2 regions of the Sporosarcina sp. USHLN248 genome follow, and region 1 is predicted to be linked to the other one. Evidence: a T-box and tRNA genes for the amino acid it is inferred to sense, from the RefSeq annotation. Region 1 holds a T-box; the other holds one or more tRNA genes.
The links. A T-box is a leader RNA that pairs with one kind of tRNA and senses whether it is charged. The one in region 1 lies ahead of trpS (tryptophan--tRNA ligase), so its partner is inferred to be a tRNA-Trp.
Positions count from the first base shown of each region.

Region 2: it has a tRNA-Trp gene. The T-box ahead of trpS (tryptophan--tRNA ligase) is inferred to sense a tRNA for this amino acid. The anticodon was not compared.

Region 1 is NZ_JBBCZC010000001.1:116,668-138,106, forward strand. Features, by position in the region: gene WFH04_RS00495 (ATP-dependent Clp protease ATP-binding subunit) at 1-1,995, shown strand, start outside; gene WFH04_RS00500 (DUF2929 family protein) at 2,475-2,660, opposite strand; gene WFH04_RS00505 (beta-ketoacyl-ACP synthase III) at 2,848-3,780, shown strand; gene fabF (beta-ketoacyl-ACP synthase II) at 3,921-5,159, shown strand; gene WFH04_RS00515 (YuzI family membrane protein) at 5,266-5,484, shown strand; gene trpS (tryptophan--tRNA ligase) at 5,441-6,427, opposite strand; T-box leader at 6,483-6,712, opposite strand; gene WFH04_RS00525 (putative glycoside hydrolase) at 6,880-8,085, shown strand; gene spxA (transcriptional regulator SpxA) at 8,484-8,882, shown strand; gene mecA (adaptor protein MecA) at 9,293-9,946, shown strand; gene WFH04_RS00540 (competence protein CoiA) at 10,183-11,322, shown strand; gene pepF (oligoendopeptidase F) at 11,373-13,196, shown strand; gene WFH04_RS00550 (DsbA family protein) at 13,826-14,629, opposite strand; gene WFH04_RS00555 (globin domain-containing protein) at 14,626-15,018, opposite strand; gene WFH04_RS00560 (lytic transglycosylase domain-containing protein) at 15,101-15,799, opposite strand; gene WFH04_RS00565 (UPF0738 family protein) at 15,946-16,338, shown strand; gene yjbM (GTP diphosphokinase) at 16,355-17,056, shown strand; gene WFH04_RS00575 (NAD kinase) at 16,947-17,828, shown strand; gene WFH04_RS00580 (RluA family pseudouridine synthase) at 17,828-18,730, shown strand; gene prpE (bis(5'-nucleosyl)-tetraphosphatase PrpE) at 18,724-19,464, opposite strand; gene mgtE (magnesium transporter) at 19,553-20,926, shown strand; gene WFH04_RS00595 (hypothetical protein) at 20,962-21,399, shown strand.
Region 2 is NZ_JBBCZC010000020.1:215-11,119, forward strand. Features, by position in the region: rRNA gene rrf (5S ribosomal RNA) at 4-119, shown strand; tRNA gene WFH04_RS09655 (tRNA-Asn) at 172-246, shown strand; tRNA gene WFH04_RS09660 (tRNA-Ser) at 250-340, shown strand; tRNA gene WFH04_RS09665 (tRNA-Glu) at 368-442, shown strand; tRNA gene WFH04_RS09670 (tRNA-Val) at 653-728, shown strand; tRNA gene WFH04_RS09675 (tRNA-Met) at 862-936, shown strand; tRNA gene WFH04_RS09680 (tRNA-Asp) at 940-1,015, shown strand; tRNA gene WFH04_RS09685 (tRNA-Phe) at 1,024-1,099, shown strand; tRNA gene WFH04_RS09690 (tRNA-Thr) at 1,113-1,188, shown strand; tRNA gene WFH04_RS09695 (tRNA-Tyr) at 1,196-1,280, shown strand; tRNA gene WFH04_RS09700 (tRNA-Trp) at 1,288-1,361, shown strand; tRNA gene WFH04_RS09705 (tRNA-His) at 1,386-1,461, shown strand; tRNA gene WFH04_RS09710 (tRNA-His) at 1,495-1,570, shown strand; tRNA gene WFH04_RS09715 (tRNA-Gln) at 1,581-1,652, shown strand; tRNA gene WFH04_RS09720 (tRNA-Gly) at 1,657-1,731, shown strand; tRNA gene WFH04_RS09725 (tRNA-Cys) at 1,742-1,815, shown strand; tRNA gene WFH04_RS09730 (tRNA-Leu) at 1,852-1,932, shown strand; gene WFH04_RS09735 (B3/B4 domain-containing protein) at 2,086-2,790, opposite strand; gene queG (tRNA epoxyqueuosine(34) reductase QueG) at 2,846-3,973, shown strand; gene trmL (tRNA (uridine(34)/cytosine(34)/5-carboxymethylaminomethyluridine(34)-2'-O)-methyltransferase TrmL) at 3,990-4,463, shown strand; gene WFH04_RS09750 (NCS2 family permease) at 4,708-6,009, opposite strand; gene WFH04_RS09755 (aldo/keto reductase) at 6,164-6,997, shown strand; gene WFH04_RS09760 (methyl-accepting chemotaxis protein) at 7,079-8,017, shown strand; gene WFH04_RS09765 (RluA family pseudouridine synthase) at 8,277-9,119, opposite strand; gene WFH04_RS09770 (thioredoxin family protein) at 9,131-9,607, opposite strand; gene WFH04_RS09775 (disulfide oxidoreductase) at 9,604-10,032, opposite strand; gene WFH04_RS09780 (GNAT family N-acetyltransferase) at 10,157-10,905, shown strand, end outside.

The DNA of each region.
Region 1 (21,439 bases):
AAGACGAAAAATAATCCTGTATTAATTGGCGAGCCGGGAGTCGGGAAAACGGCAATCGTGGAAGGACTTGCGCAACGGATTGTAAAAGGCGATGTGCCGGACGGGTTGAAAAACAAGCAAATATTTGAATTGGATATGAGTGCTTTAATTGCCGGGGCAAAGTTTCGTGGTGAGTTTGAAGAGCGTCTGAAGGGCGTACTGAAGCAAGTGAAAGATAGCGAAGGGGAAATTATACTTTTCATTGATGAAATCCATACGATTGTCGGTGCTGGCAAAACGGAAGGAGCAATGGATGCGGGCAATATGCTGAAGCCGATGCTTGCGCGAGGAGAATTGTATTGCATCGGTGCAACGACTTTGGATGAATATCGCTTATATATTGAAAAAGATCCAGCATTGGAAAGGCGTTTCCAGCAAGTATTTGTGCGGGAGCCTTCTGTAGAGGATACGATATCCATTTTACGAGGGCTGAAAGAGCGGTTCGAGCTGCATCATGGTGTCCGAATCCACGATCGAGCAATCGTGGCGGCCGCTACATTGTCAGACCGTTATTTAACAGAGCGTTTCATGCCGGATAAAGCGATTGATTTAATTGACGAAGCGAGCGCAATGATTCGCACGGAAATTGATTCTATGCCGCAAGAGCTTGATTCTGTCACTCGCAGAATGATGCAACTTGAAATTGAGGAACAAGCATTGCAAAAGGAGAAGGATGCAATAAGCCAAACCCGTTTGGAAGCGTTGCGTGAAGAACTGCGTGATCTGAAAGATTCTTCTGCTGACATGAGAGAGCAGTGGAATAAAGAAAAGGAAGCATTGCGAAAAATCCAAGAGAAGCGTGAAGAACTGGACCGTTATCGCCGTGAATTGGAGGATGCACAAAACCGGTTTGATCTAAATAAAGCCGCTGAACTCCAATATGGCAAAATTCCAGAGTTGGAAAAGGAACTCCAAACATTGGAGGCGCCACTCGCAAATAGTCAAGATAACCGACTTTTGAGAGAAGAAGTAACGGAGGATGAAATTGCCATGATTGTGGCGCGCTGGACAGGAATCCCAGTGACAAAATTGGTAGAAGGAGAGCGAGAAAAGCTACTGCGCCTTCGTGAAACGCTTGAGGAAAGGGTTATCGGCCAGGATGACGCAGTCCAGCTTGTGACGGAAGCAGTTTGGCGTGCTCGTGCAGGTATTAAAGATCCAAATAAACCGATCGGTTCTTTCTTATTTTTAGGGCCAACAGGTGTCGGTAAAACAGAGCTCGCGAAAACATTGGCCGCCACACTTTTCGATTCGGAAGATCATTTCATCCGAATTGATATGTCCGAGTATATGGAAAAACATAGTGTTTCCCGTTTAGTAGGTGCACCTCCGGGATATATCGGCTATGAAGAAGGCGGACAATTGACAGAAGCGGTAAGGCGCAATCCATATTCAGTCGTTTTGTTAGATGAAATCGAAAAGGCACACCCTGATGTCTCCAATATTTTGCTTCAAATTTTGGATGATGGACGAATTACTGATAGCCAAGGAAGATTAGTTCATTTTACGAATACAGTTGTTATCATGACTTCCAATATCGGTTCAGCCTTCTTGTTGGAAGGCCAGTTCGATTCGGAAGACCATGCGACAGAAGACCTTGTCATGGCTGAACTGCGTCGACATTTCAAACCGGAGCTGTTGAACCGGATGGATGACATTATTATCTTCCATTCATTGTCGGGAGACACCTTCCGATTAATCGCTAAAAAGCTATTGGAAGACTTAGTCAAACGTTTGCAGGAGCAAGAAGTAGAGCTGATTTATAGCGATGCTGTACTGGATTGGATTGTTAAAGAAGGAACTGATCCTGATTTCGGCGCACGGCCTTTGAAACGGTTCATTCAGCGACATGTAGAAACAGCAGTCGCCAAAGAAGTGATTAAAGGTGAATTGAAGGAAGGACAGAAGCTTTCTTTGACGATGAAAGATGGAAAGTTGGATGTGGAAATTGTATAAGATGAAGAAAGACACCTGTCAATCGTAGTGGCAGGTGTTTTTTCGTATGTACTTTTTTATGTAGCGCCCGTATAACTGATTCAAATAGAGCCAGTAAAATCGAGCAACGCGCCAGAAAAACGAAGTGGTGCCAGAGCCCACACGATTGGCGCCAGTAAAATCTATCTATTACACGTCTGAACCCGCATGATCAGTACCTATCGGATGGAAATATAAAAAAACCGTTCTGTGAAAGGAACGGTTTCAGCTTGTTGACAAACGCTCGCATACGGCGTTGCTCGTCTCGCTCGTCCCCTCATGAACCTAAGTTCTATTCGGGTCTTCGCTCGACTTCGCGCCTTGTCTGACAAGCGTTTTCAAGCCAAGCTGGGCAAACACCTATCTCATGACTACAAACCTTAAAAGGACTGTAGACAAAGTAAAAAAGATACTTTGTCTACAGTCTGAAAACCGTTCTGTGAAAGGAACGGTTTCATTTCTTAATGATCTGCTACTTCCTCGTTCCCAATAACCGCAGTTACCATTAAGACAAGAATTGATAAAACAATTGAAGCGATGATGCCGCCTGTGAAGTCAAATACTTCGATACTGGCAATTGAACCAGCTACATAGTTCAACATCGTCACTAAAATGAAAGACCAAAAGAAAGTTATAATATATTTCATCGATATCACCTCGACTTAACAATTTCCTCATTCATCATACCATAGCTTGTACATTCAATAAACAAAAGAATCGGCAAAACTTTTTTTCTTTGGCAAATTAGTGTCATCATATTGAAAAATACTCAATAATCTTTTATAATTAACACCAGGTAATAGGAATAGATAATAAGGAACGGGGTATGAGAAAATGAATGCAGGTCTTCTTGGGATTGGTAAATTTGTTCCTTCCCATGTCGTGACAAACAGCGATTTGGAAAAAAGGATGGATACATCGGATGAATGGATCCGAACAAGAACAGGCATAGAGGAAAGAAGAATTGCTGACAGCGAGACGGATACGTCTGATATGGCGTACGAAGCAGCTTTAAGCGCTATTCAAAATTCTGGGATTGATCCACAGACAATTGGTTTAATAATCGTTGCTACGGTTACGCCTGATCGTCCATTCCCGTCGGTTTCTGCGATGATACAAGACCGCTTAGGGATAAAAAATGCTGCAGCGATGGATATTTCAGCAGCTTGTTCTGGATTCATGTACGGTGTCGTTACAGCGAAGCATTTTATTGAAGCGGGCACGTATGAAAATGTTTTAGTAGTCGGTGTTGAGAAATTATCTAAAATTATGGATTGGGAAGATCGGAATACGGCCGTTTTATTTGGCGATGGAGCTGGCGCTGCAGTTGTTGGTAAAGTGAGCGAGGGACGCGGCATACTATCATTTGAGTTAGGTGCAGATGGCAGCGGTGGAAAACATCTTTATCAAGATTCGCATATTCAAATGAATGGCCGGGAAGTTTTTAAATTTGCTGTGCGCCAAATGGGCGAATCAGCTGTGGCAGTAACAAAGAAAGCGGGCTTGACGACAGAAGATGTCGATTATTTAATCCCACACCAAGCAAATATCCGAATTATGGAAGCATCGCGTGAACGGTTAGGATTGCCGATTGAGAAAATGTCTAAGACTGTTCATAAATATGGTAATACATCTGCAGCCTCAATACCGATTTCGTTGTACGATGATTTAGCTGAAGGTAAATTGAAGGATGATGATATTATCGTATTGGTAGGCTTCGGCGGAGGATTGACTTGGGGAGCCCTATGTATAAAGTGGGGAAGATAACTTTTTCTTCATAGGACTACTGAATAAGTAGCTGATGAATGTACCTTGCCGTTTGGGGTATCACTTTATTAGCGTATGAACGGATCGATATTATACAATAGGTAATAATTTGATCGCAAAAGAGAAGGGGAGTATTCAAGATGGAAAAACGTCGTGTCGTTGTAACAGGGATTGGAGCGGTTTCTCCAGTCGGAAATTCTGCTGAAGCGTCATGGGAAGCAGTGTTAAATGGACAATCTGGAATCGGTCCTTTAACGCGCTTAGATGCAGATCAATTTCCTGTGAAAGTTGCGGCTGAAGTAAAGGATTTCAATATTGAGGAATATATACCTCGTAAAGATGCACGGAAGATGGACCGGTTTACGCATTATGCAATGGCAGCTTCCATTATGGCTATGAAGGATGCAGAATTGGAGTTGGATGAAGAAACGGCATTGCGCACTGGTGTTTGGATCGGTTCGGGGATCGGTGGAATGGAGACACATGAGCAACAGTTTAAAACATTCCTTGAAAAAGGTTATCGACGTGTCAGCCCGTTCTTCGTGCCGATGATGATTCCTGACATGGCTTCGGGGCAAGTATCCATTCATTTCGGGGCAAAAGGCATTAACTCTTGTACAGTGACAGCTTGTGCATCTGGAACGAACTCGATCGGCGACGCATTTGAGGTCATTAAACGTGGCGATGCGGATGTAATGATTACAGGAGGCACGGAAGCACCGATCACTACAATGGCAGTTGCTGGTTTCTGTTCAAATACTGCTCTGTCATTGAATCCTGATCCTAAAAAAGCTTCGCGTCCATTCGATAAAGACCGGGATGGTTTTGTAATCGGAGAAGGTGCAGGTATTCTAATTCTTGAAGAATACGAGCATGCGAAGAAACGCGGTGCGAAAATCTATGCTGAATTGATTGGCTATGGTTCTACGGGTGACGCCCACCATATTACTGCACCTGCTCCTGAAGGGGAAGGTGCGGCACGTGCAATGCAGCAAGCAATCGATGAAGCAGGCATAACACCTGACAAAATCGATTATATAAATGCGCACGGAACGAGCACACCTTACAATGATTTATTTGAAACAATTGCAGCCAAAACAGTATTCGGCGAACACGCCTACAAACTATCAATGAGTTCAACAAAATCGATGACTGGCCACTTATTAGGTGCAGCTGGCGGCTTGGAAGCAATCTTCACAGTGAAAGCATTGCAGGAAGGCATGTTGCCACCAACTATGAATTATGAAACTGCCGATCCGGAATGCGATCTTGACTACGTAGTCAATGAAGCAAGAAAAGCAGATATCAAATATGCGATGAGCAATTCCTTAGGATTTGGCGGACACAACGCTTCACTTGTGTTTAAAAAAATAGATTGAAATAAAAGGTCCTCTGTTTCCTAAGTGAAAAGAGGACCTTTATTATTAAAGTCTTAAAAACAGCCAACGGACATAAGATGGTAGAAAAATAAAAGGGCGTTGAATCATGACAAGAGTATTCCTCTTTCTAATCAGTTACGGAATTATTGTCGTTACTGTATCCAATATGATTCTCTACTTAAATTATTTATCGTTAGGCTATACATATCAACAAATATTCATGTACATTTTGCAAACTGCTGATTTTGCACTTTTTGTCATGGCGGTGATCGTACTGAACCTTACCGTCTTCTTCCGATTCCCATCGCTGCCTCCATTTTCTTAAGTGTCGCAGAGGCAATGGCGTTCGCTTTTTCAGCTCCTAAATCAAGATAGTCATCCAATTTTGGAGAATGCAGCAATTCGTTGTATCGATCTTGTAATGGGGACAAGTGGCCGATCACTGTTTCGGCAACGCCTGCTTTAAATGCACCGTAGCCTAAACCTTCGTATTTTGCTTCCAAGTCTGCAATTGCAACGCCGCTTAATGCCGATTCAATCGTCAACAAGTTAGAGACACCAGGTTTTTCAGCAATGTCAAATTTTACAATGCCATCTGAGTCTGTTACGGCACTTTTTATTTTTTTCTCAATTTGCTTTGGCTCATCTAAAAGGGAAATTGTACCTTTTTTATTTGGATCTGATTTGCTCATTTTTTTCAATGGATCCTGTAATGATTTAATGCGAGCTCCGTTTTTCGGAATACGCACTTCAGGAATCGTCAACACATCACCGTACCGTTTATTGAACCGTTCAGCTAAATCACGAGTGAGCTCAACATGCTGCTTTTGGTCTTCACCAACTGGCACAATATCCGTATTGTAAATGAGAATATCCGCAGCCATTAACGGAGGATATGTTAAAAGACCAGCAGATACGCCTTCTTTGCCTGCAGATTTATCCTTGAACTGCGTCATCCGTTCAAGCTCACCGATATAAGAAAGGCATTGCATCATCCATCCGGCCTGTACGTGGGCAGGCACTTCCGATTGAATAAATAAAACGGATTTTTCGGGATCGATGCCACTGGCGATATAGATTGCAGCTAATGAACGAATCGTTTTTGACAATTCATCTGGATCCTGCTGAACGGTAATCGCATGTTGATCGACGATACAAAAACGGCAGTCGTATTCATGTTGAAGTTCTGTAAATTGCTTGAAAGCACCGATGTAATTCCCTAATGTAACTGTACCGGTAGGCTGTACACCTGAAAAAATTGTTTTCATTAAAAATTCCTCCTCAATATTCCTTGAAAATAAAAAAACACCAATCATCCCTAAAATAAGGGACGACTGATGTAGATCAACCGTGGTACCACCCGAATCAGCCTTCATAAGGCCACTCCACTTCCCTTAACGCGGGTAACGTGATGAGCTACTATGGAATGTTTTGCATCCATTTCGCAAATCAAGCTCAGGAACCCAATTCCTCATGCCGTCATACCTGTTCTCACCAACCACAGGCTCTCTGAATGACTGTCACATTCGTACTATTTCCGTCATAGCTTTTCGAATCGTAAGTTGTCGCAATTATACTATAGGGATCTGTTAAATGCAACAGTGAAATTTGTTATAGAACTTTCGGTGTTTATAGACAAGAAGTGACGGGAATAGACAACTTTAACCTATGTAAAGCTGTGTAAGTTTGATAGAATAATTGAATTGAAAGGATGTTTTCTATGAAAAAAACAGCATTGCTCAGTCGCTTTCTACTGTTAGCTGCTATCGCTTTTCCTTTAAGTGCTCACGCAGCAAATGAGAAAAAAGTAGACGACTTTGCAGAACGTACATATGCTTTTGAGCAATTGGATACTCAGTTACTACATAGTTCATCGCTTTATCGGTATGATTCGGGTCTTGCTTTTCAGTATCCAGATGCAGTAAGGGGAATCTATGTTACAGGTCATTCAGCTGGAGGGGCAAAATTTGAAAAGCTATTACATTTAATTGAGTCAACAGAGTTGAATGCAATGGTCATTGATATAAAAGACGACTTAGGTAACATTACATACAAGCCTACAGAAGATTCCCCGCTCTTTGAATTGGGCATCGGAAAGCCGTATATAAAAGATCCGCGTCAAATGTTAGAGACAATGGAAGAGAAAGAAGTATATCCAATTGCCCGTATTGTCGTCTTCAAAGATAGTGTATTGGCAGAAAAGCGCCCTGATCTATCTTTTATGGATGGAAATGAAGTATGGGCAAATGGACGGGGAGAATCATTTGTCAATCCGTTCTTGAAAGAGGTATGGGATCATAATGTCGATATTGCAATTGAGGCCGCGAAGATGGGCTTCAAAGAAATTCAATTCGATTATGTAAGATTTCCTGAAGGATTTGAAAAACGTCATGAAGTATTGAACTATTCAATGGGAGAGTATAAGGATTCCGATTTGGATCCTGTTCAAAGAAGGGTAGAGGCTGTTACAGATTTTGTGGCATACGCTCGTGAGAAGCTAAAACCTTACGATGTTGATGTATCTGTCGATATATTTGGCTATTCAGCAACTCTGCCTGAAGCACCTGGCATCGGGCAAAACTTTTCGAAAATCTCGGAAAATGTTGATGTCATTTCATCTATGATTTATCCAAGTCATTGGACATCTTATTTCGGAATTGCGAAACCCGATTTGGAACCGTACCGGCTCGTTAACGAATATGCTAAAGTTGAAAATGCCAAATTGGGAGAGTTGGAGAACAAACCGACATCCCGTCCGTGGCTGCAAGATTTCAGCGCTCCTTGGTTAGGTGCAGGCAATTATCTTCGTTACGGCAAGAAAGAGGTCGAAGCGCAAATTAAAGCATTAAATGAGAATGGGATAGACGAATTCTTATTATGGAATGCTGGCAATTCGTATACAGAAGGAGTAGATTATACTCCTTAACGAAAAATCCGGGGCCATCGTAATGGTTTCCGGATTTTTTTAATAAGAAAATGAAACTTTTCGGAAAGTAAAGACGTACTATTAAGTAGGAATTACCTTTTTCAATTTGGACTTACTAAATGAGAACGAAAATAAATGTGTTTGAAGATGTTTATTTAATTCCTCGTTCGGGTATAACAGTAAAGAAGGATAAATTTACATAGCCTAAGGAGCTGTAAGCCCATCAATATTGCGGAAATGTGACAAACTTGACATACCGAACATATTTTTTCTTAAAAAGGTGTATTCATCATTCTCAATAACGTGTATAATAGAACTCAAGATCGTTTCTTTAAAATTATTCTAATTTGATTTAAATACAATATTGAAAGAGCAGACTGAAAGGAAGTGTCCAGCGAATGGGAGTAACATTATTCACCTCACCAAGTTGTACATCTTGCAGAAAAGCGAAAGCCTGGTTGGAAGAGCATGACATTCCATATACAGAGCGGAATATATTCTCTGAACCATTGAATATTGATGAGATTAAACAAATACTTCGCATGACAGAAGACGGTACGGATGAAATAATTTCAACGAGATCGAAAATTTTCCAAAAACTGAATGTGGATGTTGAAAGCTTGCCGTTGCAACGGTTATACGAATTAATTCAAGAACATCCTGGCCTGTTAAGAAGACCAATCATCTTAGATGAAAAGAGGCTGCAAGTAGGTTATAATGAAGATGAAATTAGACGTTTTCTGCCTCGTAAGGTAAGGGCCTATCAGCTGCTTGAAGCGCGGCGAATGGTTAACTAATTCAATTATGTCCGGATGATTTTTTGGGGAGTGCGAAAGCTTGCCTCAAAATAACATTCGTCGGAGGCTTAACTTGAATCAGCTAATTTGGTTCTCGCTGATTTAAAAGAAAATAGAGCAAGCGTATCCCATCACTTTTTGAAGTAGGGATTTCTGCCGAATCAAGTTAAAGAATATAGTAAAGCTGATAGGGAGTCGACAGGCAAAATGCCGTAAACCTATCAGCTTTTTGCATTCCTCTTGCTTTCCGGGCGGATGTTTTCTACAATTCAATTAACGTTATACGTCCCTATAATGAACCCTTTCATATCCGGTAGGACGTTCATATAGTAAGTATAAGAAGCATTGCAGGTTCACTGCAAAAAAATGAAGCGGGCCATTGCCCGTTTGAAGGAAGGGAGAGAAAAGGGATGGAAATAGAGCGCATTAATGAGAATACCGTTAAGTTTTATCTATCATATGTAGATATTGAAGAGCGTGGATTTACGCGGGAAGAAGTTTGGTATAACCGCGATAAAAGTGAAGAGCTCTTCTGGGAAATGATGGATGAAATCAATGACGAGACGGAATTTGAAATTGAAGGGCCGTTATGGATTCAAGTCCATGCGATGAATAATGGAATTGAAGTTACCGTAACAAGGGCGCAGATGACAGACACGGATGAAATGGAAGAAACATTTGGCATGGATGATCCAAGAAAAATGTTCCAAGACCATGCGATGTTTGGGAAGCCTGACCAATTAATGGATGAAACGAACGATGAACCGGAAGAGTGGTTATCTGATATGTTCGTGTTTTCAAACTTTGATGATCTGATTCCATTGGCGAATAAAGTGCACGGCTATACTTTCGAGTCATCTCTCTATTCATTCGAAGATAAATATTATTTATATATAAATTATGATGACGCGGAAATGAATGATGCGAAAAAGACGGATCTATGCAGTGTCATTTCTGATTTTGGATCAGTATCCAATATGACAATTCACCGATTGGAAGAGTACGGTAAAGTGATTATGGACAAAGACGTTTTTGCTAAAATGGAACATTATTTTGGCAGCTGATGAATATAAAGTGCCGCTCCTACGTCGATTATTAGATGATGGGCGGCTTTTTTTTTCGCAAGAAACGATGTTTGCTATATTATAGAGGTGCTATGGTATAGGCCTAGCAATGCACTGTTCCACATGACGCGCTCCACTAATCTATTCAATTGCTTGCAAATAATCTCCTTTTGAAAGACTTGCTCTATGGAGCGAAAATTCATACAATGAAGCAAAGAGGAGTGATGCATATTTTAATGGCACAAATGGAAAATGGAGAGATAATTGTTTTGATGTCGGATATCGAACGTAACGCTTTGCGGCGTTTAAGGAGTCAGCATCAGTTTTATTGCCCACAATGTCAATCAAAAGTTATTTTGAAAGTAGGGGAGGTCGTTATTCCACATTTTGCACATGAGCAAAAGACTTCCTGCAGGGATTCTTTTTCGGAAGGGGAATCACCTGAACATCTATTAGGGAAGCGATTATTATTCAACTTCTTTCAAAACAAAGGATATGCAGTTAAGATGGAACCGTTTTTGCGTAATTTATCACAAAGGCCGGATTTAGTAGTGGAGACTCAAAAGATGTCCATTCCAATTGAGTTTCAATGCAGCCCGATCCCACGCCATAAATTTAGAGAGCGATCGGAAGGATATCGTCTTGCCGGAATGGAGCCCTTATGGATTTTGAATACCCCCGCAAAATTCATAGAACAGCAAAATGGTATTGGTATTTTTCAACTCTCAAAGTTTCATGAGCAATTCTTATTGACCACCCCGAATGAAGGGGACTTACTCTTCTCTTTACATCCCCCAACATCAACATTCCACTATATGAGCAGTCTATTGCATATTGGAGGACAACGGTATATTGGACTTCATAACACTTTACCTTATGAAGCGCAAACATTGCCATTTTCACGTCCTAAAGCTCCTTCGCAATCTATGATCGAGCAATATTATCATTTATATAAAATCCAAAGAAACGCATTTCTGAGTCAGAGAATATTACTAAATAGAAAAGGAATACAGGATCCATTTTTGCGCGGCTGCTATGAGATGCGTCTACATCCAATCCGTTTGCCTTTGCATTTCGGAGTGCCCGTTGCACATAATCGAGCTTTTCGGGAAGCGGATTGTGATTGGCAAATACGTCTCTTATATTTTCTCCATAAAAGAAAAATCGAATGGCGTGCTACTTCAGAAAAAGAACTTTGGTCATTTGCTCGACAATTTGACGAGCCGAACGAAGAAATGGTAGTCGCATGCAAGGAATATTTATCATTTCTTGAACAATGCGGCATTCATAACATAACGGCAGAAGGAAAGAATATTGAAAACAAAATTTTGCGACTTATTTCAGAAAGATATGTTGCAAAGAAGGTTTATAATTGAGAGAATGAAAATGATTCGTTTTCCGAAGGGAATTAAAAGGAGGAATAAACATGACGACTGATTCGAAGAACAAAGTTTTAACACGGGAAGAAGTGAATGTGGAGGAGACTTGGCGTTTAGAGGATATCTTCCCTACAGATGAAGAGTGGGAGAAGGAGTTCAAAGATATTGAAGCACTCGTAGGCAATGCTGAACAGTATAAAGGGACGCTTCGTAATGGGGCGGATGCATTATATGAGGCATTGACATTCCGCGATACACTTTCACAAAAAATGCGTAAGTTGTATGTGTATGCGCATTTGAAAAGTGACCAAGATACAACGAACAACGTTTATCAAGCGATGGAAAGCCGCGCTAAATCACTCTATGTTAAAGTGTCGACAGCGTTATCGTTCTTCTTGCCTGAGCTTCTAACAATTTCGGAAGAAGAGCTGACCAATCTATCTGAATATGATGAAAAACTGAAGTTGTACAAGCAAGAATTTAAAGAGGTTAACGCATACCGCCCGCATGTTTTGCCTGCTGAGCAAGAAGCAATTTTGGCACAATTAAGCGAAGTAACTGGCAGTTCAGCGGAGACGTTTAGCATGCTGAATAATGCTGATTTGACGTTCCCTATGGTGAAAGATGAGAATGGAGAAGAACTTGAGCTTTCTCATGGTCGCTATATCCGTTTCCTTGAAAGCGACGATCCGCGTGTCAGAGAAGATGCGTTTAAGGCGATGTACAGCAAATATGATGAGTTTAAAAACACTTTCGCTTCAACTTTGTCAGGCAACGTAAAGCAGCATAACGTCAATGCGCGTATCCGAAAGTATAATAGTGCACGTCATGCGGCTTTATCGCAAAATCATATACCGGAACAAGTGTATGATAATCTATTGGAAACGATCAATAAAAACATCGGATTGCTGCATCGTTATGTCGCTTTGCGCAAAAAGGTCATGAAGCTGAATGAATTGCATATGTGGGATATGTACGCGCCACTTGTGCAAGATGTAGATATGAAAATTTCATATGATGAAGCGTCTAAAATCATGTTGGAAAGTTTCCATCCGCTTGGCGAAGAGTATAAATCAATTGTCCAAGAAGGATTGGAAAATCGTTGGGTAGATGTTCGCGAAAACAAAGGGAAGCGTTCAGGAGCTTATTCTTCTGGGGCATATGGCACTAATCCATATATTCTCATGAACTGGCAAGATAATGTCAATAACTTATTCACACTAGCGCATGAATTCGGCCATAGTGTACACAGCTATTATTCACGGAAAAATCAGCCGTTCATTTATAGCGGTTATTCAATTTTCGTAGCAGAAGTAGCATCTACTGTGAATGAGGCGATTCTAAATGATCATTTATTGAAAACGATTGATGATGAACAAAAACGTATTTATTTGTTGAATCATTGGCTTGACGGATTCCGTGGAACTGTATTCCGCCAGACGATGTTTGCAGAGTTTGAGCATTTAATCCATCAACTTGACGAGAAAGGTGTTGCATTAACAGCTAATAAGCTTTCCGAAGAATATTTCGCATTGAACAAAAAATATTTCGGCGATGCCGTAGAAGATGATGCTGACATTGCGCTTGAGTGGGCACGGATTCCGCATTTCTATTACAACTATTATGTTTATCAGTATGCGACTGGTTTCAGTGCGGCAGTAGCGCTAAGCCATCAAATTTTGACAGAAGGACAACCTGCGGTAGATCGATATATTAATGAGTTCTTAAAAGCGGGTTCTTCAGATTATCCAATTGAAGTTTTGAAAAAAGCTGGCGTCGATATGACAAGCGCAGCACCGATTGAAGAAGCTTGCCGCGTGTTTGAAGAGAGATTGAATGAGTTAGAAGCATTGCTGGACAAGCATTCATAATGATTATGTTGCCGATATAATTAGTAACAAAACAAAAGTGGACTGCACCCGACAGGAGGATGAAACAGGGTGCAGTTTTCTTATGGATATAATTATTTTAATATAATTTAAAAAGGAAGCGCTTTCATTTGTAATAATGAGAGTCAGAAACAATGATTTATGAAGGAAAAGCTTAACATAGGTGTTTGTTAGCCTATTCAATTGTGACATTCATGTGAAATTTCATGTGAAATGTTGATGTTACTATTATTTTATGATAAATTATAGATGTGAAATAAATCACATACCAAACATACACCCCTTTTGTTTGAACGTGAACATTTCTCCCATTCCCTTTGTAGAAGAGCATCCCTCTCCCCCAGGAGCGGATGCTCTTTTCGTATATGCGTTTATGGAGATTTTTCCAATAGAACTATAGGTCTGTAAATCAGGTATTAAGATGACATACACAAAGGAAACGAATCATTATTCTAACTGCTTGTTTTAATGAGTAACTGTGAACCTATAAAATGAGCGTCGACTCACTTAGTCGGCTGAAAAGGAAAGAGACAATTGGTAGAAAAATATGTTTTTAAAATGAAAAGGCTGCCCGTAAAATCAGTATCCACTGACTTTGTGAGCAGCCTTTTTTAATTTACTTTTTTGCGCCAAATTGTCATTTCCTGAAACGGTAGACGTTCGACATTTTGTTGAAGCAATTGTTTTTTCAGTTCCCGTTCAGCAGCCTTTTCAGAAATACGATAGATTTCCGCGATTTCTTTCGTCGCAAAGGAGTCAAACCTGCAAAACAATTCTTCCAAAGTAGGGGGGATATTAGGTGTAATACGTTGTCCAATTAATTCTTCCAATATTTGTTCATATATTTCATAACTATAAAGTCCATCCACTTTTAACCCTTCGTCTTCAATATTTTCATTGAAGAAAACAAAAGTCGGAGCGTCACATACTTCCATTTCATTTGCCAAGTATAAGTCCACTTGCAAAGAGCGCATTACATTATGCGAAGAAAAGTCAAGTACAAATTCATTGACATCTAATTCCATTTTCTCGGCTATTTCAATTAATACCGATAAAGATGAAACATCACGAGACTTTAAAAAGGTGTATTCATACAACTTGGATAGAAATCGGAAGCCCGCCCGTTTGCCTTGGAACTCGGCAGCTTTAATCGCCAAGCTTGGAAATGATGGATGACTTTTCTCGCTCGCTTTTGGATCCTCTTTTTTATTGAAACATAGGCCGTTTATCTTTGGCAAAGTTGTGCGTAGTGCAATTCGCAGTGTGAAATAACGTTCATACTCGACTTGCAATCTACGAAGCATCGGTTGCAACGCCCAGCATGTAGGGCATAAAGGATCAATGAACGCATATAGTTCAATTGGCTTGGCATATGCGGGGGCATGAACTTCTTCCAATAGAGTTTCCCGATTCACTGCCCATCCTCCTCGCTCCTGTTAACCATATGATTAGCGGTCATAACGAGCCTTTGGTAATAAATATCGCGGAGCTTTCCTTCAAGACCCACTTCATCCATAGCTTCTGCCATGCATGCAAGCCAAGCTTTTGCGCGGGTAGGTGTAATTGGAAAAGGCATATGACGCGCTCTCATCATTGGATGGCCATGTTCTTCTGTATATAAATTTGGTCCACCTAAAAATTGCGTTTGAAATTGTTTTTGTTTTCGTGCTGTTTCTGTCAGATCTTCCGGGAAAATCGGATAAAGGTCTGGATGGACAGCAACTTTTGCATAAAAACGGTCGATAAGTTCCGATAACTTTTCAGCACCGATCTCCTCATAAGGAATCAAAGGTTTTCGAGTCATGTATGTCAATCTCCTTTGTTCTGACTGTATGAACATTTTATCAACCAATCATTTCTTTCACAAATAAATAGCCTATGAACCGTTACACAGTATTGCGATGATAATAGGATAGGACTTTTCCTACATATTGCTGCGTTTCTTTGAATGGTGGAATGCCGCCATATTTTTTCACATTTCCAGGACCGGCATTATAAGCCGCAAGAGCCAATTCAATCCGCTGATCAAATTGATCCATCATTTGACGTAAATATTTTGCGCCACCCATAATGTTTTGCTGAGGATTAAAAGCATCTTGCACCCCTAAAAACTTGGCTGTCATCGGCATAAGTTGCATAAGTCCCATAGCACCTGCACGGCTGACGACTTGATGATTGAAATTCGATTCCTGTTTAATAACCGAAGCTATTAAGTTTTCTGGCAAGTTGTACCGTTCAGCGGCCTCTTTAATAATTTCAGAATAGTCCCCTGAGTAGTTCCTTCCACTATCATATGAATATGTTTCGGAAACTCTCTGCAAAGCATCCGATAAACTTGAAGGCATGTACACTTGGTTTGATCCGGAATATTGAAGGCTTTCCAACGTTTGCAGGCCGCCGAACATTCCAAAAGATTGCAATTGATTTGTTGAGGAACCTGATTCGCCAATACTAAACATCATTTCATTTATCAGATCACTGAACATGGAGGAAGATACGGATTGCCGTTCGGCAAAAGATTGCATCGTCCCCAATGATTGCATCGCTTGTATATCCATCAAAGTTCGAATTGTTTGTGCGTCCAAACGAATCCTTCCTTTCAAAAGTTGTAAGACTAAAGAACTTGCTCTACTTAGTATAGCAAGTCCTGCAAGAAAACGCATGTTACAAACTGCATGAGCGCTTATCATATGGTAGACTGAACGTATGATTATTGAAAGGGAGAAAAGAAATGCGAATTCAAAATAGAGTTATGGATGGAATACAAAAAGGAAATGAGATTCACTTTATACTTCATGATGAAGAAGCTGCTGTCCAATTAGGAAAACCAGCAAACAAAATGATTACCGATTCTGAAGAAATGTCATTCGTCTATTTATTCGATCATGAACATGGATACACGTATGTGCATTTCCCTCAAAATACTTGGGGTCATATGGCAAAGGCATTGCAGCTGGACGGGGATCCAATCATGATTAGCCAAGGAAAATCAATTCCATTGGTAGGATTTAAAGACGAACTGACAATGCTCATTTTTAATATAGAGGGGAATGACAATTATGGGGAGGCATTCACATCTGCCGTCGAGCACCAATTCCATGACCTCCTGCAAAATGTAGAGTGACATAGGAGGGTTCTTCATGAATGAATGGAAACAATTTCTTGCACCATACAAGCAAGCCGTTGCAGAGTTGAAAGTGAAATTGAAAGGTCTGCGTGCGCAATATGAATTAGAGAATGTACATACACCGGTAGAATTTGTTACTGGCAGGGTAAAGCCGCTTGCAAGCATTTATGATAAAACGCTTGAAAAAGGAATCGCATTCAAACCGTCAGATGCACTGGCGGCAGAACTTCCTGATATTGCAGGACTGAGGATTATGTGCCAATTCGTCGACGATATCGGCAAAGTTGTACAGACGTTGCGGAACCGCACCGACATGAGAATCATCGAAGAGAGAGATTACATTTCCAATAAAAAGAAGAGCGGTTACCGGTCGTTTCATATTATTATTGAATATCCGGTACAGACGATCCACGGCGAAAAATCGATTATGGCTGAAATTCAAATCCGGACATTGGCAATGAATTTCTGGGCTTCAATCGAACATTCATTGAATTATAAGTATAGCGGAGAATTGCCTGATGAGATTCGCCATCGTCTTGAAAGGGCTGCTGAAGCTGCTTTTCGTCTTGATGAAGAAATGTCGCTCATTCGAGATGAAATCCATGATGCGCAAAAGTATTTCAGTGCTTTTAAAGAGACAGCGGAACGCGATTACCAAATACGCAATGAAAGGAGGAATGATCATAATGAAATTCGCAATCCAGACAAGAAGTGACGATTTGTCGAAGCGGCTAACTTCTGAGGCAAAGGATTATTTAAAGGATTTTGGGCTTGTCTATGATGAAGAAGAACCAGATATCGTCTTATCGATCGGGGGGGACGGAACGCTACTGCATGCTTTCCATAAATATATCCACAGATTAGAGCATACAGCTTTCATCGGAATTCATACGGGTCATTTAGGTTTCTATGCGGACTGGAAGCCTGAGGAGATGGAGAAATTAGTATTGTCAATCGCGCGCAAGGAATTCAACGTCATTGAGTATCCTTTATTGGAAGTCATGATCAATTACAGATATTCCGATAAAAGCGCAACATACTTAGCCTTGAACGAATCGACTGTTAAATCGCCTGAAGTAACTTTAGTCATGGACGTAGAATTGAACGGAGAGCATTTTGAACGATTCAGAGGTGATGGCCTTTGCATGTCGACGCCATCAGGATCAACAGCATATAATAAAGCATTGGGTGGCGCGATCATCCATCCGTCCTTTTCAGCTATGCAGCTAACAGAAATGGCTTCTATTAATAACCGAGTATTTAGGACGGTTGGGTCGCCATTAGTACTGCCTGCTCACCATCGATGCATATTGACACCGGTAAATGGTCCGGATTTCATGGTGACAGTTGATCATTTACAACTTCTTCACAAAGATGTAAAGTCTATTGAATATAAAGTTTCGGACAAAAAGGTTCGTTTTGGAAGATTCCGTGCTTTTCCGTTTTGGAAACGTGTCCATGATTCTTTCATTGCGAGTGATGAATGATGGACACGCGTTTCAAATTAATTTATACTGTGGAATTTGGTCCTTTGCTACTAAGAGAATTTCTGCATAGTAAAGGGATCTCCAAACGAACATTGACTGCTACGAAATACGAAGGTGGATGCATTACCGTAAATGGCACAGAGCGGACTGTCAGGCATATCGTGGAAAAAGGAGATGTCGTGACGATTCTATTTCCACCCGAAAAGCCGAGTGCGGGATTAATTCCTCAATCGGGTCCGCTGTCAATTATTTATGAAGATGAAGCGATCATGATCATTGACAAGCCGGCAGGACAAGGAACAATTCCTTCAAGAGATCAGCCTGATGGTACGATAGCAAACTTTGTAGCAGGGAAATTTGCTGATGAACAAATTCCCGCCACAGCACATGTTGTGACGCGATTGGATACTGATACATCAGGACTCATTTGTATGGCGAAAAATAGACATATTCACCATTTGTTAAGCGATCAAATGATTCAGTCCCATTTTAGCCGTAACTACATAGCATTGGCTGAAGGGCATTTTGAGTCAGATTATTATCAAATTGAACAGCCGATCGGAAGGAAAGAAGGCAGCATTATTGAACGTACGGTGCGGGCCGACGGGCAATATGCTCGTACAGATGTCACGGTTTATGGCCGTTATTATGCAAGCGAAGTGGAATTTGCGCAAATAGGATTAAAATTGCACACAGGAAGAACTCATCAAATCCGAGTTCATATGCAATGGCTTGGTCATCCGCTATTAGGTGACGATCTTTACGGTGGCTCTTTAACATTAATTCAAAGGCAGGCGCTTCATTGCGCTGAACTGTCGTTTTCACATCCATTGACCGGTCTGCCGCTCAAATTTTCTGCTCCTTTGCCAGAAGATTTGCAGTCCCTCTTAATAGATCAATAAAATTCAGTGAATTTCTCAGGGTTATAAGGCTGTTTGGATGGAACAGAAACAATTTCCATGCTTGGATATCTGACAGCTGATAATTTCCCACCGAATACACAGCCAGTATCTATATTCACGCTGTTATTGACAAATCTTACTTCTTTTACAGGTGTGTGGCCATAGACGATCATTGCTTCGCCATTATATGATTTTGCCCAATCCCTTCTAACCGGCCTGCCGTCTGGAAGGGTTTCGCCTGTAATATCACCGTAAAGGACAAAGGTTTTAACTTTTTTTGAAAATGGTTTTCCGATGAACTGTTCAGGAATCCCTGCATGTGCGATAATAAGTTTTCCGCCGTCTAACGTTTCATATAAAGGAAGCGCTTCGTAAAATGCCTTATATCGTTGTAAAAAACGACTTTGTTCATGTGGAGACAATTTGTATAGTTCGGCTGTAGTTGTTTCCAGGCCGTGTTTTTGCTGAACAGTATTGCCTAATGCAAAACGGTAAAGTTTATTGCAATGATTTCCCGGGGAATAGATTAATTTACGGGCATCTTGCAAAGCGAAAAGAAACTGCAGCGTCGGAAGAGAGGCAGGTCCACGATCCATAGCATCTCCTACAAATGCCAATTGTCTACCTTCTTGATGTACTGGCAAACCGGAGTCAAATGTATAGCCTAATTTTTGAATGAGTTCCATTAACTCGTCGTAACAGCCATGGATATCACCAATTATGTCAAATGTCATCGTAGGTCCTCCTAAATGTAAGTTTAAATAGTATCTTACCGTATAGTTGTGCAAACATGCATGTCGGAATGGAAAGGAAGGTGCAGCCATGACTGTAAATGAACAAGAAAGAGATGGAGTTATCGTAAATGAAGGAAAAATGATCGAAGCTTTAATGCAGCAAGATATCCGCGCTTTTCGGGAAGAGTATTTATTAATTCACCCATATGACCGGGCAGTTTTCTATGAAAAAGTGGATGCGGCGCTTCGTAAAATTATGTATTATTTTCTTTCGCCTAAAGAGTTGGCCGAAATTTTTGAGACTAGTGAAATAGATGATAGTGAATATAAGGAGTTCCTTCAGGAGATGGACACGACGTATGCGGCGGATATGATTTCCTATATGTTCGTTGATAACGCGGTAGATGTCCTGAAAGAACTTGATAAGTCACAAATTGCCAGCTATTTAACATTAATGGATAAAGAAGCGGCTGCTCAAATTAAATCCCTTTTACATTACGAAGAGTATACTGCAGGGTCAATTATGACAACGGAGTACGTCTCTGTTCCTGAAAACTCAACTGTACGTTCAGCGATGACGATTTTGCGCAACGAAGCGCCATCCGCTGAAACGATTTATTATGTGTTCGTCGTTAGTGATGACAATAAACTCACAGGTGTTGTATCTTTACGTGATTTAATTATTGCCGATGAAGATGCATTAATTGGATCGATCATGAATGAGCGTGTTGTAAGTGTCATCGTCTCCGATGATCAGGAAGATGTTGCCCGGACAACGCAAGACTATAATTTATTGGCGGTGCCTGTCGTCGACTTTCAGCAGCATATGTTAGGTATCATTACAGTAGATGATGTAATCGACGTATTGGATGAAGAGGCTTCCGATGACTATTCCAAGTTAGCCGCGGTTGCCAATATGGACACTTTCGATAAAAACTCATTTTCAGCAGCGAAAAAGCGTATACCTTGGCTTATTGTCCTACTAGTGTTAGGAATGCTTACTGCAAACTTAATCGATATGTTCACTGAAACAATATCACAAGTCGCTTTATTGGCCGCATTCATTCCACTTATTGCCGGAACTGCCGGAAACAGTGGAACACAAGCGTTGGCAGTTGCCGTTCGCGGGATTGCTACACGTGATATTGAAGAGGAAAGCAAGTTCAAATTGTTATTGAGGGAAGCGGGTACCGGGATTATAACCGGACTCATATGTGCTATTTTTGTTATTTTGCTCATTTTTGTTTGGAAGCATGAATTTGTAATTGCATTATTAGTTGGGGCAGCAATTTTAGTTTCCATTTTCGTTGCAACAATCTCAGGCTCCTTCATCCCGCTTTTTATGCACAAAATGAAAATTGATCCTGCAGTTGCATCGGGTCCTTTCATTACAACGTTGAATGATGTTATTAGTATAATTATTTATCTCGGTTTAGCAACAACATTCATTAGCAGCTTGTAGACGTAACGGCAATTCCTCGATGTAGAACTTCATGCGTGTTAGGCGCATATACTACTGAAAAAGGGGGAATTGCCATTACTTATAAAGAACCATTGCTGTTTATATCAGGTCCGCCGCCCGTTTTTACAAAGATAACGATTCAAAAAATTGAAGAGGAGAGCACGTCCGTCTTTGTAATGGATGAACTTACGGAACATGAGCAAATCGAAGTAAACCCTTCCCCGCAACATGAAACGCAACATGAAATCGAAAATCCTGTCATATTAAATAAAATTACGTATTTAAGTGAGCCGTTTCAGCGGCAAGTATATCAGCCATTGCAGTTTGTCATTGAAGGGGAAAAAGTAAAGGGCACCATACAAAAAATAGAAGATGGCTCCGTTTGGATCAATTGTAAGGATGAATTGAAAAAAGTGGAAATTAAACATATTGAAGAAGTTTTGTGGCGCGGCCATCCATTTGACAGAGTGTAAAGGGATGAGGAACTAAATATTCATTTAGTCCCAGCTTGTT
Region 2 (10,905 bases), on a different contig from region 1:
TAGTCCAGTGATAATGGCGAAGAGGTCACACCCGTTCCCATACCGAACACGGAAGTTAAGCTCTTCAGCGCTGATGGTAGTGAGGGGCTTCCCCTTGTGAGAGTAAGACATCGCTGGGCTGCAATTCTCAAAGAGAATGAACTATACAAAGGTCATTCGTTTCATTATTATTCCGCAGTAGCTCAGTGGTAGAGCAATCGGCTGTTAACCGATCGGTCGTAGGTTCGAGTCCTACCTGCGGAGCCAAATGGAGAGCTGTCCGAGTGGCCGAAGGAGCACGATTGGAAATCGTGTATACGCTAACCGCGTATCAAGGGTTCAAATCCCTTGCTCTCCGCCAGATTTATACAATAGATAATATACATATGGCCCCTTGGTCAAGCGGTTAAGACACCGCCCTTTCACGGCGGTAACACGGGTTCGAATCCCGTAGGGGTCACCATTCTATTTAAAGACTCGTACAACAGTACGTGACTGATTGAGCGAATGAAGCTGACGCAGTAATGCGAAGCTTATCGCACTCCCGTTAAAATTGGGAGAAGCGAGTAGAACAAGGAAGCGATTGAGTGAAAGAAGGAGCGTACAACGGTACGTGACTGATTGAGTGAATGAAGCTGACGCAGTAATGCGAAGCTTATCGCAATTTTAACCCGGAGGATTAGCTCAGCTGGGAGAGCACCTGCCTTACAAGCAGGGGGTCGGCGGTTCGAACCCGTCATCCTCCACCATAATTATTATCGCGGGGTGGAGCAAATCTCATAACGCAGAATGTGATTTGTGAAATTTACTAAAAGGAAATTTCAACTAACTCCCATAAACAGCTGGATGCGTAGGATTTAAAAGTCTTACAACTATTATTATCGCGGGGTGGAGCAGTGGTAGCTCGTCGGGCTCATAACCCGAAGGTCGCAGGTTCAAATCCTGCCCCCGCAACCAAAAGGTCCCGTGGTGTAGCGGTTAACATGCCTGCCTGTCACGCAGGAGATCGCCGGTTCGATCCCGGTCGGGACCGCCATTATATGTGGCTCAGTAGCTCAGTCGGTAGAGCAAAGGACTGAAAATCCTTGTGTCGGCGGTTCGATTCCGTCCTGAGCCACCATATTTATCACCGTGCCGGTGTAGCTCAACTGGTAGAGCAACTGACTTGTAATCAGTAGGTTGAGGGTTCAAGTCCTTTCGCCGGCACCATGCTCTTGGTGGGGTAGCGAAGTGGCTAAACGCGGCGGACTGTAAATCCGCTCCCTCCGGGTTCGGCGGTTCGAATCCGTCCCCCACCACCATCTTTACAGGGGCATAGTTTAACGGTAGAATAGAGGTCTCCAAAACCTTTGGTGTGGGTTCGATTCCTACTGCCCCTGCCATTACAGTTGCAACTCAATATTATGGCGGTTGTGGCGAAGTGGTTAACGCATCGGATTGTGGTTCCGACATTCGAGGGTTCGATTCCCTTCAGCCGCCCCATCCATGCAGTCAAACATAAATACTAATATTATGGCGATTGTGGCGAAGTGGTTAACGCATCGGATTGTGGTTCCGACATTCGAGGGTTCGATTCCCTTCAGTCGCCCCATTTAAAGCTTTGGGGTATAGCCAAGCGGTAAGGCAACGGACTTTGACTCCGTCATTCGTTGGTTCGAATCCAGCTACCCCAGTTTCGCGGAAGTAGTTCAGTGGTAGAATACGACCTTGCCAAGGTCGGGGTCGCGGGTTCGAATCCCGTCTTCCGCTCCACTTTTTCTACGGCGGCATAGCCAAGCGGTAAGGCACGGGTCTGCAACACCCTTACCACCGGTTCGATTCCGGTTGCCGCCTCCAGTATTTTATGTACGCTGTTGGATATTATCATTATATGCCCGAGTGGTGGAATGGCAGACACGTCGCACTCAAAATGCGATGCCGCGAGGCGTGCCGGTTCAAGTCCGGCCTCGGGTATCCACGGAAAAAGCACAACAGATGTTGTGCTTTTTCATTTTCATAGCTTCTCTCTATTTACTATTTGGATCTGAAAAGCCCTTGCAGCAAGGTTGCAAGGGCTTTTTCCTTAGAGACCTGAGATTGGATACACATCGTTTTTTGAGAAAACAATTATTCAATACTATCGTCTATCTCAATCGCTGCTTGTCCTTTATGTAAGACATAGGAGGTAACATCGCCTCCGCTAATGCTAGTGAACATATTCCCGCATGCTTCTGTTAGCTTATATGCTTCTTCAGCTTCCATTAACGGACGAATGAAGAATATGTGCAGTGCATCGGTCGTTTCTTCAGTAACCGCTGTACGGACCGAATCGACGAAAGGGCTGCCGAATGGGCTGTAATCATCTTTTAGTACCAAAATATTCTGAAGCGAGTTGAAGCGGCCGTTAAGACCATCATATCCATCCTCTTCGCTACCTCTGTCCAGTCGGATATTCCCTACAATTTTATGTAGATCGTAAATACCTGCTGGAATTTCGTATTGCAGAGAAAAGAAAGTATTCAAGTCGACTGCACTATGAAAGGGCATTAAATAGTTTTGCTTTTTTACTCTTCTAAAAAGAGCTTCTGCTGAAGGACGATAACGGTTCGGATCTGCACCTAACTTTTTCCAAGCATCTCGCCATTCCTTTATTCCCGAGAATTGAGTGAGCTCTTTTTGTTCTAACTCAAAAAAGAGCTGTTCTTGAAATAATTGCAAACGACCTTTTAGCATTTGGGGAGATTCTGTGACGGTAATTTTGGTATAATGATTAATGCCTAATTTTAAGTTTGGTAACCGTTCAAATACTGTTGGCTCGATATCAAATCTCAATAAGATCACCCTACTATTCTTTTTGTCAATTTTATCATATAGGAGGCGGATTGGTGTGAATGTCGCTCAATTACAACAAGAAATACGAGATTATGCGATGGCCATTGGAATAGATAAAATCGGTTTCACGACTGCAGCTCCATTCCGTGAAATGAAAAATAGGCTTAGACGGCAGCAAGAGTTAGGGTTTCAATCAGGCTTTGAAGAAGAAGACATCGAAAAACGGACAAATCCTGCTTTGCTTTTAGATGAAGCTGAAAGTATTTTATCTATTGCTGTTGCTTATCCGTCCAAAATGGAGAATCCACCTAAAGGAACGAAGAGTGAACGAAGAGGGATCTTTTGCAGAGCGTCTTGGGGTGTTGATTACCATACGGTTTTACGGGAGAAGCTATCGCTCTTAGAAGATTATATTAAGGAAAGGGTACCGCAAGCACATTGCCGCTCTATGGTCGATACAGGGGAGCTAGTCGATCGGGCAGTAGCTGAAAGGGCTGGCATCGGCTGGTCCGCAAAAAATTGCTCAATTATTACTCCGGAGTTTGGGTCTTATGTTTATCTTGGCGAAATGATAACGAATATCCCATTCGCGCCAGATCGGCCTATGGAGGATGAATGTGGAGACTGTACGCTTTGTTTAGACGCCTGTCCGACTGGAGCTTTAATCCAAGGTGGGCAATTGAATGCTCAGCGTTGTATTGCATTCCTGACGCAAACGAAGCAATCCGTTCCTGAAGAATTTCGTGCAAAAATCGGAAATAGGGTTTATGGTTGCGATACATGCCAAACGATTTGTCCAAAAAATAAAAGAAAATTTAATTTACATCAAAATGCATTTCAGCCTGAACCAGAATTGGTCAAACCGCTATTAAAACCGATGCTTACTTTATCCAATAGGCAATTTAAGGAGACATATGGGCATATGTCGGGTTCATGGCGTGGGAAAAATCCTATTCAGCGGAATGCAATCATTGCACTCGCACACTTTAAAGATGAATCGGCGGTACCTGATTTAATAGGCCTAATGGAGAAAGATCCGAGACCAATGATTCGCGGCACAGCTGCATGGGCGCTTGGCCAAATAGGGAACTCGGAAGGGCTCGAAGCAGTGCAAAGAGCTTTACCGAATGAAGAAAATGAAGAAGTGTGTAGTGAAATGAGAAAAGCAATCGAGACTGTGTGAAGGAAGTGTACTTGAAATGACAATACATGTAGCTCTTTTTGAACCTTTAATCCCTGCTAATACGGGAAATATAGCAAGAACTTGTGCAGGAACAGGCACGAAGCTTCATTTAATCAAACCACTTGGTTTTTCTACAGATGATAAGATGTTAAAGAGAGCAGGGCTCGATTATTGGGAACATGTCGATATCACATATCATGAGGGACTCAATGAATTTTTTAATGCTTTTCCGGACGGAGAATTTTATTTCATTACGAAGTTTGGCAAGCAGACGTATTCTTCCTTTGATTTTACAGATACAACGAAAGACATCTTCTTTGTATTCGGCAAGGAAACGACAGGGCTTCCTGACGAAGTGGTTGCTGAAAATGAAGAGCATTGCTTGCGCATTCCGATGAATGAACATATCCGTTCATTGAATTTATCCAATACAGCAGCGATATTAATTTACGAAGCACTGCGGCAACAATCATTTTTGGACTTGAAATAATAAAACGGGACAGCCGATCATGGCATGTCCCGTTTTTTGATGCTTATTTTTTCACTTTACCAGGTTTATCTTCATAGCCGCCTGTTAGAATTGCTGATAAGAAAGCGAAGCAAACGCCCATAATAAGGATTAGTTTCATCGGGTGTACCTCCTGTAAAATCATTAGTCCTTTATATAGTATACCTTAAACGTGCTAAAATTGAAATGTCTGTCATACGTAAATGTGACATTGTTTCAACAATGATTAATGCGGCAAAAATAGAAGCTGGTAAGCAAACAGCAAGGCGAAAACATATAAAAGGACAGGAACTTGCTTCCATTTTCCTTTTACGACCTTCAATAATGGGTAGGTGATAAACCCTAATGCAATTCCCGTTGCGATGCTCGATGTTAATGGCATCGTTAAAATGACTAGAAATGCAGGGAACGCTTCATCAAACGAATCCCAATCGATATGCTTTACTGTGCCGATCATTAGGCTACCAACGATGATTAATGCAGGAGCTGTAATGGCGGCGACATTGGATAGGGCACCGACGACAGGACTGAAAAATGCTGCGCCAATGAATAAGACAGCTACGGTCAATGTCGTTAAACCAGTGCGTCCCCCAACCGCAACACCTGAAGAAGATTCAACATACGCAGATGTCGGGCTTGTTCCAACCATAGCGCCTGCAGTTGCGGCAATTGAATCCGCAAGCAATGCATGTCTTGCGCGAGGCAATGACTTCCCTTTCATGAGACCAGCCTGCTTTGCTACGCCGATCATCGTGCCTGTCGTATCAAATAATGTCACGATAAGAAATGCGAATACAACCCCATAAAGCCCATGTGAAATCACATCTCCTACTGCCTCGATTGGATTCCAAACAATAATTCCTTCGGGGAGATGGGGCAGCTTCCATGGTGCTCCTTCAAATTGTAATTGCTTTGTGAAAAAGGCTACAATCCCAGTAAAAATCATGCCGATAAAAATGGCTCCATAAACATTCAAAGTCATTAATACAATTGTGACGAGCAATCCGAATAATGTTAAGAGTACGGGCGGTGATGTTAAATCACCTAATTTTACAAGAGTCGATTCATGTGACACAACTAAGCCGGAAAGACGCAAGCCTAAGAAAGCGATGAAAAGTCCAATGCCTGCTGTAATCCCATGCTTTAAATTTTCTGGAATGGACTCAATGAGTTTTTCACGGAAAGATGTTAAGGATAGCAGTACAAATAAAAGACCTGCAACGAATACGGCAGAAAAAGCTGTTAAATAATCAAGCTGTCCATCTGAAGCGATAACAACTGAAGCAAAATACGCATTCAACCCCATTCCGGGAGCTATCGCAATCGGATAGTTCGCAAATAACGCCATCCAAAGTGTGCCTATAACGGTTGCTACGATTGTTGCCAAGAATACTTGGTCAAATGGTACGCCGGCATCAGACAAAATGATCGGATTTACGATAACGATATACACCATAGTCAAAAAAGTAGTCATGCCCGATAGTAGTTCTGTTTTTACTGTTGTATTTTTTTCTTTAAGTTGAAACAAGTGAATATACCCCTCTCAAAACACGAACAATTTTACATGCATTTATAATATTATTCGTTTTACACACGAAAAGCAACCATTATCTTAATACAAGTTCGAAAAAAGTATTTATTCATTGTACAATTAGAGAAAATGATAAAGGAAGGTAAAGTCCATGACATCAATTTATCGCAAGGAGCTCACTTTATCGAACGGCGTTGCAATGCCTCAATTAGGATTAGGTGTTTACAAAATGACTGACCCTAAAGAGACGGAGACTGCTATTTCATACGCATTGGAAGTTGGTTATCGAGCAATTGACACTGCTGCAATTTATGAGAATGAAATGGAGACTGGAAATGCAATCCGCCAGTCGGGCATTCCGCGTGAGGAATTGTTCATTACATCGAAGGTTTGGAACAATGATCAAGGATATGATGAAACATTAAGAGCCTTTGAAGTTTCATTGGAAAAGTTGGGTGTCTCTTATTTGGACCTTTATTTGACCCATTGGCCTGTTGCTCATAAGTATGTAGATACGTATCGTGCAATTGAGCGTCTTTACGAGGAAAAGTTAATTCGAGCAACAGGTGTGTCCAACCACCATGCCCATCATTTGAAAGAGCTTTTTAAAACGGCAAATGTACAGCCAATGGTGAATCAAATTGAAGTTCATCCAAGGCTTACGCAGGAACCGCTAAGGGAATTTTGTGCGGAACACGGAATCGTTGTCACTTCTTGGTCTCCTCTAGCGAGAGGAAAGTTAATGGAGCATCCAACTTTGCTCCATATTGCGGCGAAGCATGGCAAAACGACTGCCCAAGTCATCATCCGGTGGCATTTGCAAAATGGATTAGTCGTCATCCCGAAAAGCGTCACTCCTAAGAGAATTAAAGAGAACATCGAAGTGGCGGATTTTGAGCTTACACTCGAAGATATGATGACGATCAATGCACTGAATATGGATGAACGAACAGGGACTAATCCCGAAAAATATGACACACTATAAATGTGACTTTTGAACCTGAGCCTTTCCTCACAATTCATAGTATACTAAGAGTAGATGACAGAGTAATAGGGAGGAATTGTTTTGTTCAGAAGTAAAAAAACAGAAAAAAATGGTGCTGTATTAATTGAGGAAATTGAAAAATTAAAATCTGAATATGCCAATAAAAAAGCTGAAGAGATGGATCGACTGCGCGAGTTGAAGGACGAGTTGCATGCAGCTGTTGACCAGCATGAGAAAGTGAATGCACAGCATACTGTTTTAGGGGATGCAGTAACAGAAATTGAAAAGAAATTTGACAATGTTGGCGAATTAAGCGAACAATCTACTGAAAAATCAAATGAGTTATATGAGAAAGGCTATTCTTTGGAAGAAAAAGCGCAGCGAATGGTAGAAGAGGCTACTGAAGGTACGAAAGAAGTCCATGCGACAGCAGGTGTAATTAAGGAGTTAGGTAGTCAAATCCAGTCTTCCGAAAAGAATATGTCGAATTTAAGTGAACGTTCCGTTGAAATCCAATCCATCGTCGGTGTCATTGAAGATATCGCTGCACAAACGAATTTATTGGCATTGAATGCTTCCATCGAAGCCGCAAGAGCAGGGGAGTCAGGAAAAGGATTTGCTGTCGTCGCGCAAGAGGTTCGTAAATTGGCAGAAAGCACATCTGACAGCACAGCGAATATTCAAACGCTGACGAATGCGTTGCGGGATGAAATTGAACAAGCTCTTGCTGCAACGAAGAAAAGTGCAGCTCTTATTGAAAAAGGCATTACCGTCAGCATGGCAACAGCAGAAAAAATGGAGCGGATCTTAGGTACTGTTGAAGAAAGCAAAATAGATATTACAGCAATTCAGGAAATGATTGAAGAGCAGAAGAAATTGGCGGAGCGGGTGAAAATGGAGCTATCGGATGCCAATTCATTATTCAGCGAAGCGCATGCACTGATTGTTGATCATATTGATGACGCGAAAGAAGTGGACTTACGCCTGGAAAATGGCATAAGGCAATTATCATTCTCATAAAAACAAGCCGGAGTCCTGTTGAGGGTCCGGCTTGTTTCAGATTGTTGACAAACGCTCGCATACTGCGAATCGAACAGCAAAGAGTTGGTTCGATTTGCCTTAATTTCTGCGTTCTTTGCAGAAATTAAGGCAGCTTTACGATTAAGCATATTTAGGTTGCCTTCCTTGACAAGCGTTTTCAAGCCAAGCTGGGCAAACATATATCTCATGACTACAAACCTTTAAAAAGACTGTAGATATAGTGAAAAGATACTTTGTTTCATACGATCCATTCAATTGTAATCGGTTTTTCTGTAATTGGATGTTCGAATGAAATCTTTTTCGCTGCCAATCGATACTGCCCGTCCTCAGTTGGACTGCCATCATATAACGTATCGCCAACAACGGGGTGGCCAATATGTGAAAAATGTACACGGATTTGATGAGTTCGGCCAGTTACTAATGAGGCTTCAACCGTCGTGGAATCAGACCTTCTCTCCATCACGCGAAAATGGGTAGTCGCTTTTTGGCCAGATGGGGATACTCTTCGTTTCGTAGAATGATGCCGATCGCGCCCGATCGGATAATTGAGCACGCCTTTCGTTCGCTTCATGACCCCTTCAACTTCTGCATGATAAATTCTCGTCACTTCATGCTGCTCCAATTTCCGATCCATGATCGATTTAGCAATTGGATGCTTTGCACATAGAATAATGCCGGAAGTCCCCTGATCTAAACGATGGATATGCTCTACGTATTCTCCGCCATTCGTCGCGATAGATTTCATCATTGCATTCATGAACGTACCGCCATTATCTTTTTCATTCGGATGGACCGAAATGCCTGCGGGTTTTACGGCAGCGATTATATGCTCATCTTCGAAAAGTATGTCGACTCCACTTACATCATCTTGTTCATAGTCGGATTTCGCATGAAAGTGAAAATGTAAAACAGCATTTAGAGGCAAAGGAATCCGCCAATCAACCGGTTCGCCGGAAGGATCTGTCACCGCCTTGTCCATTCGCATTTGATGGACAGTTTTTTTGCCGATTTTCCACTTGTCAAGTAGCAGCTTTTCAATTGTCAGCTCTTCTTCATCTACTACATAGTGAAAATAGTTCATTGGATTATTCCTCATTTATTAACATAGCGATCAAAGAAAGCTTTAATATCTTCTTCAGGATTATTTGGCAAACCTGACATTCTGCCGACTTCTTTACCGTCTTCATAATGGATGAGCGTTGGCCAAGATTTAACGCCATAAGGTTGCGCTTCTTTTCCAAACTCCAACATATTGAATTGGTAAATATGGATGCCTTCCTCTTTTGCCAAAGGCATTAGGATTGGCGTCATTTGTTGGCAATATTGGCATTCTGGAGAAAAGAAGTATGCCGTCACTGATTCCCCGGAAGACACCTTGTCATATAAATCTTCTGGAAGTACGATGTTGCTATAGTTTTCATTGCCGATTAATGCGATTGTTGATTTAGATAAGTTATCCGTTCCGTAAGGGTTATCTTTCAGTTTCTCTTTGTTTGATTGATTCGTCAAGACGACGATTAAAACAAAAATCGCAACGATGACTCCCCCGATAATAAGCAATTTCTTCATTTTGTAAACTCCTTTTGCCATTTCATCATGAACAGGCTTGTAATGAAAATAAGTATGAAAGCTAGTAGGGCCATAAATGGAATTGTAATAAACCCTAAGTAATTGACGTATTGTCCCGTACAAGGGACATTCCCGCATGCAGGGGCACTTTCCTTCAAAAAGCTAAGTTTTTGTATACTATAATGGTAGAGCGACATGCAACCGCCAATGAGAGAAAATAATGCTGTCGTCAATGCAATGTTACTATTTTTTTGAATTAAAGCGATTCCTGAAATTAATATAAGCGGATACATTAGGATCCTTTGATACCAACATAATGTACAAGGTTCAAAGCCGCGCACTTCGGAAAAATACAATGAACCTAATGTTGCAATCAAGGAAACTGTAAAGATAAATAACAGGCTATTTTCCAATCGTTTTGGCATCTGTTCAACTCCTGTATCAAAGACTTATATATGATTATAGTGTGTGGATGGGACCATGTAAAATATTCACTCTCCTTGACTTTTTAGCCGTAACTTGGGTAAACATGGAGAGAGGTGATGAAAGATGAGCGAGGAATTTGATTTATCTTCATTTGAAATGAGTATGATTATCCGACAGATGGAAGAAAAGGATATTGAAAAGATTTTGCGTATGCAGGAAATTTGCTTTCCCGGGATGGAGCCTTGGGAGGAAGAGCATTTGAAGAGCCATTTGGCCATTTTCCCTGAGGGGCAAATCGTTGCCGAGTTGGATGGTGAAATTATCGGCTCGTGTTCGAGTTTAATGATTAACTTTGATGAATACGATGATCGACATACTTGGGATGATATTTCGGCACACGGCTACATAACGAACCATAATCCTGAGGGCTATAATCTGTACGGTATTGAAGTGATGGTCCATCCCGATTATCGACGGATGAAAGTAGGGCAGCGGCTATATGATGCAAGGAAGGAACTTGCCCAAAGGATGAACTTAAAGTCGATTATTATCGGTGGCAGGATTCCGAATTACTATCAGTATGCGAATGAAATGTCTGCAAGGGAATATGTAGAAGCAGTTACAAGGCATAAGATTTACGATCCTGTGTTGACGTTTCAACTATTGAATGATTTTACATTGATGCGCATTAATCCGAATTACTTGCCTGATGATAAGGCATCTAAGAAATATGCAACATTAATGGAATGGAATAATGTTGATTATAAAGCGACGACGAAGCGGCATTATAAGACGAGTTATCCAGTTCGTATATGTGTCGTGCAATATTTAATGCGGAAGATCTCTTCATTTGAAGAGATGGCAAATCAATG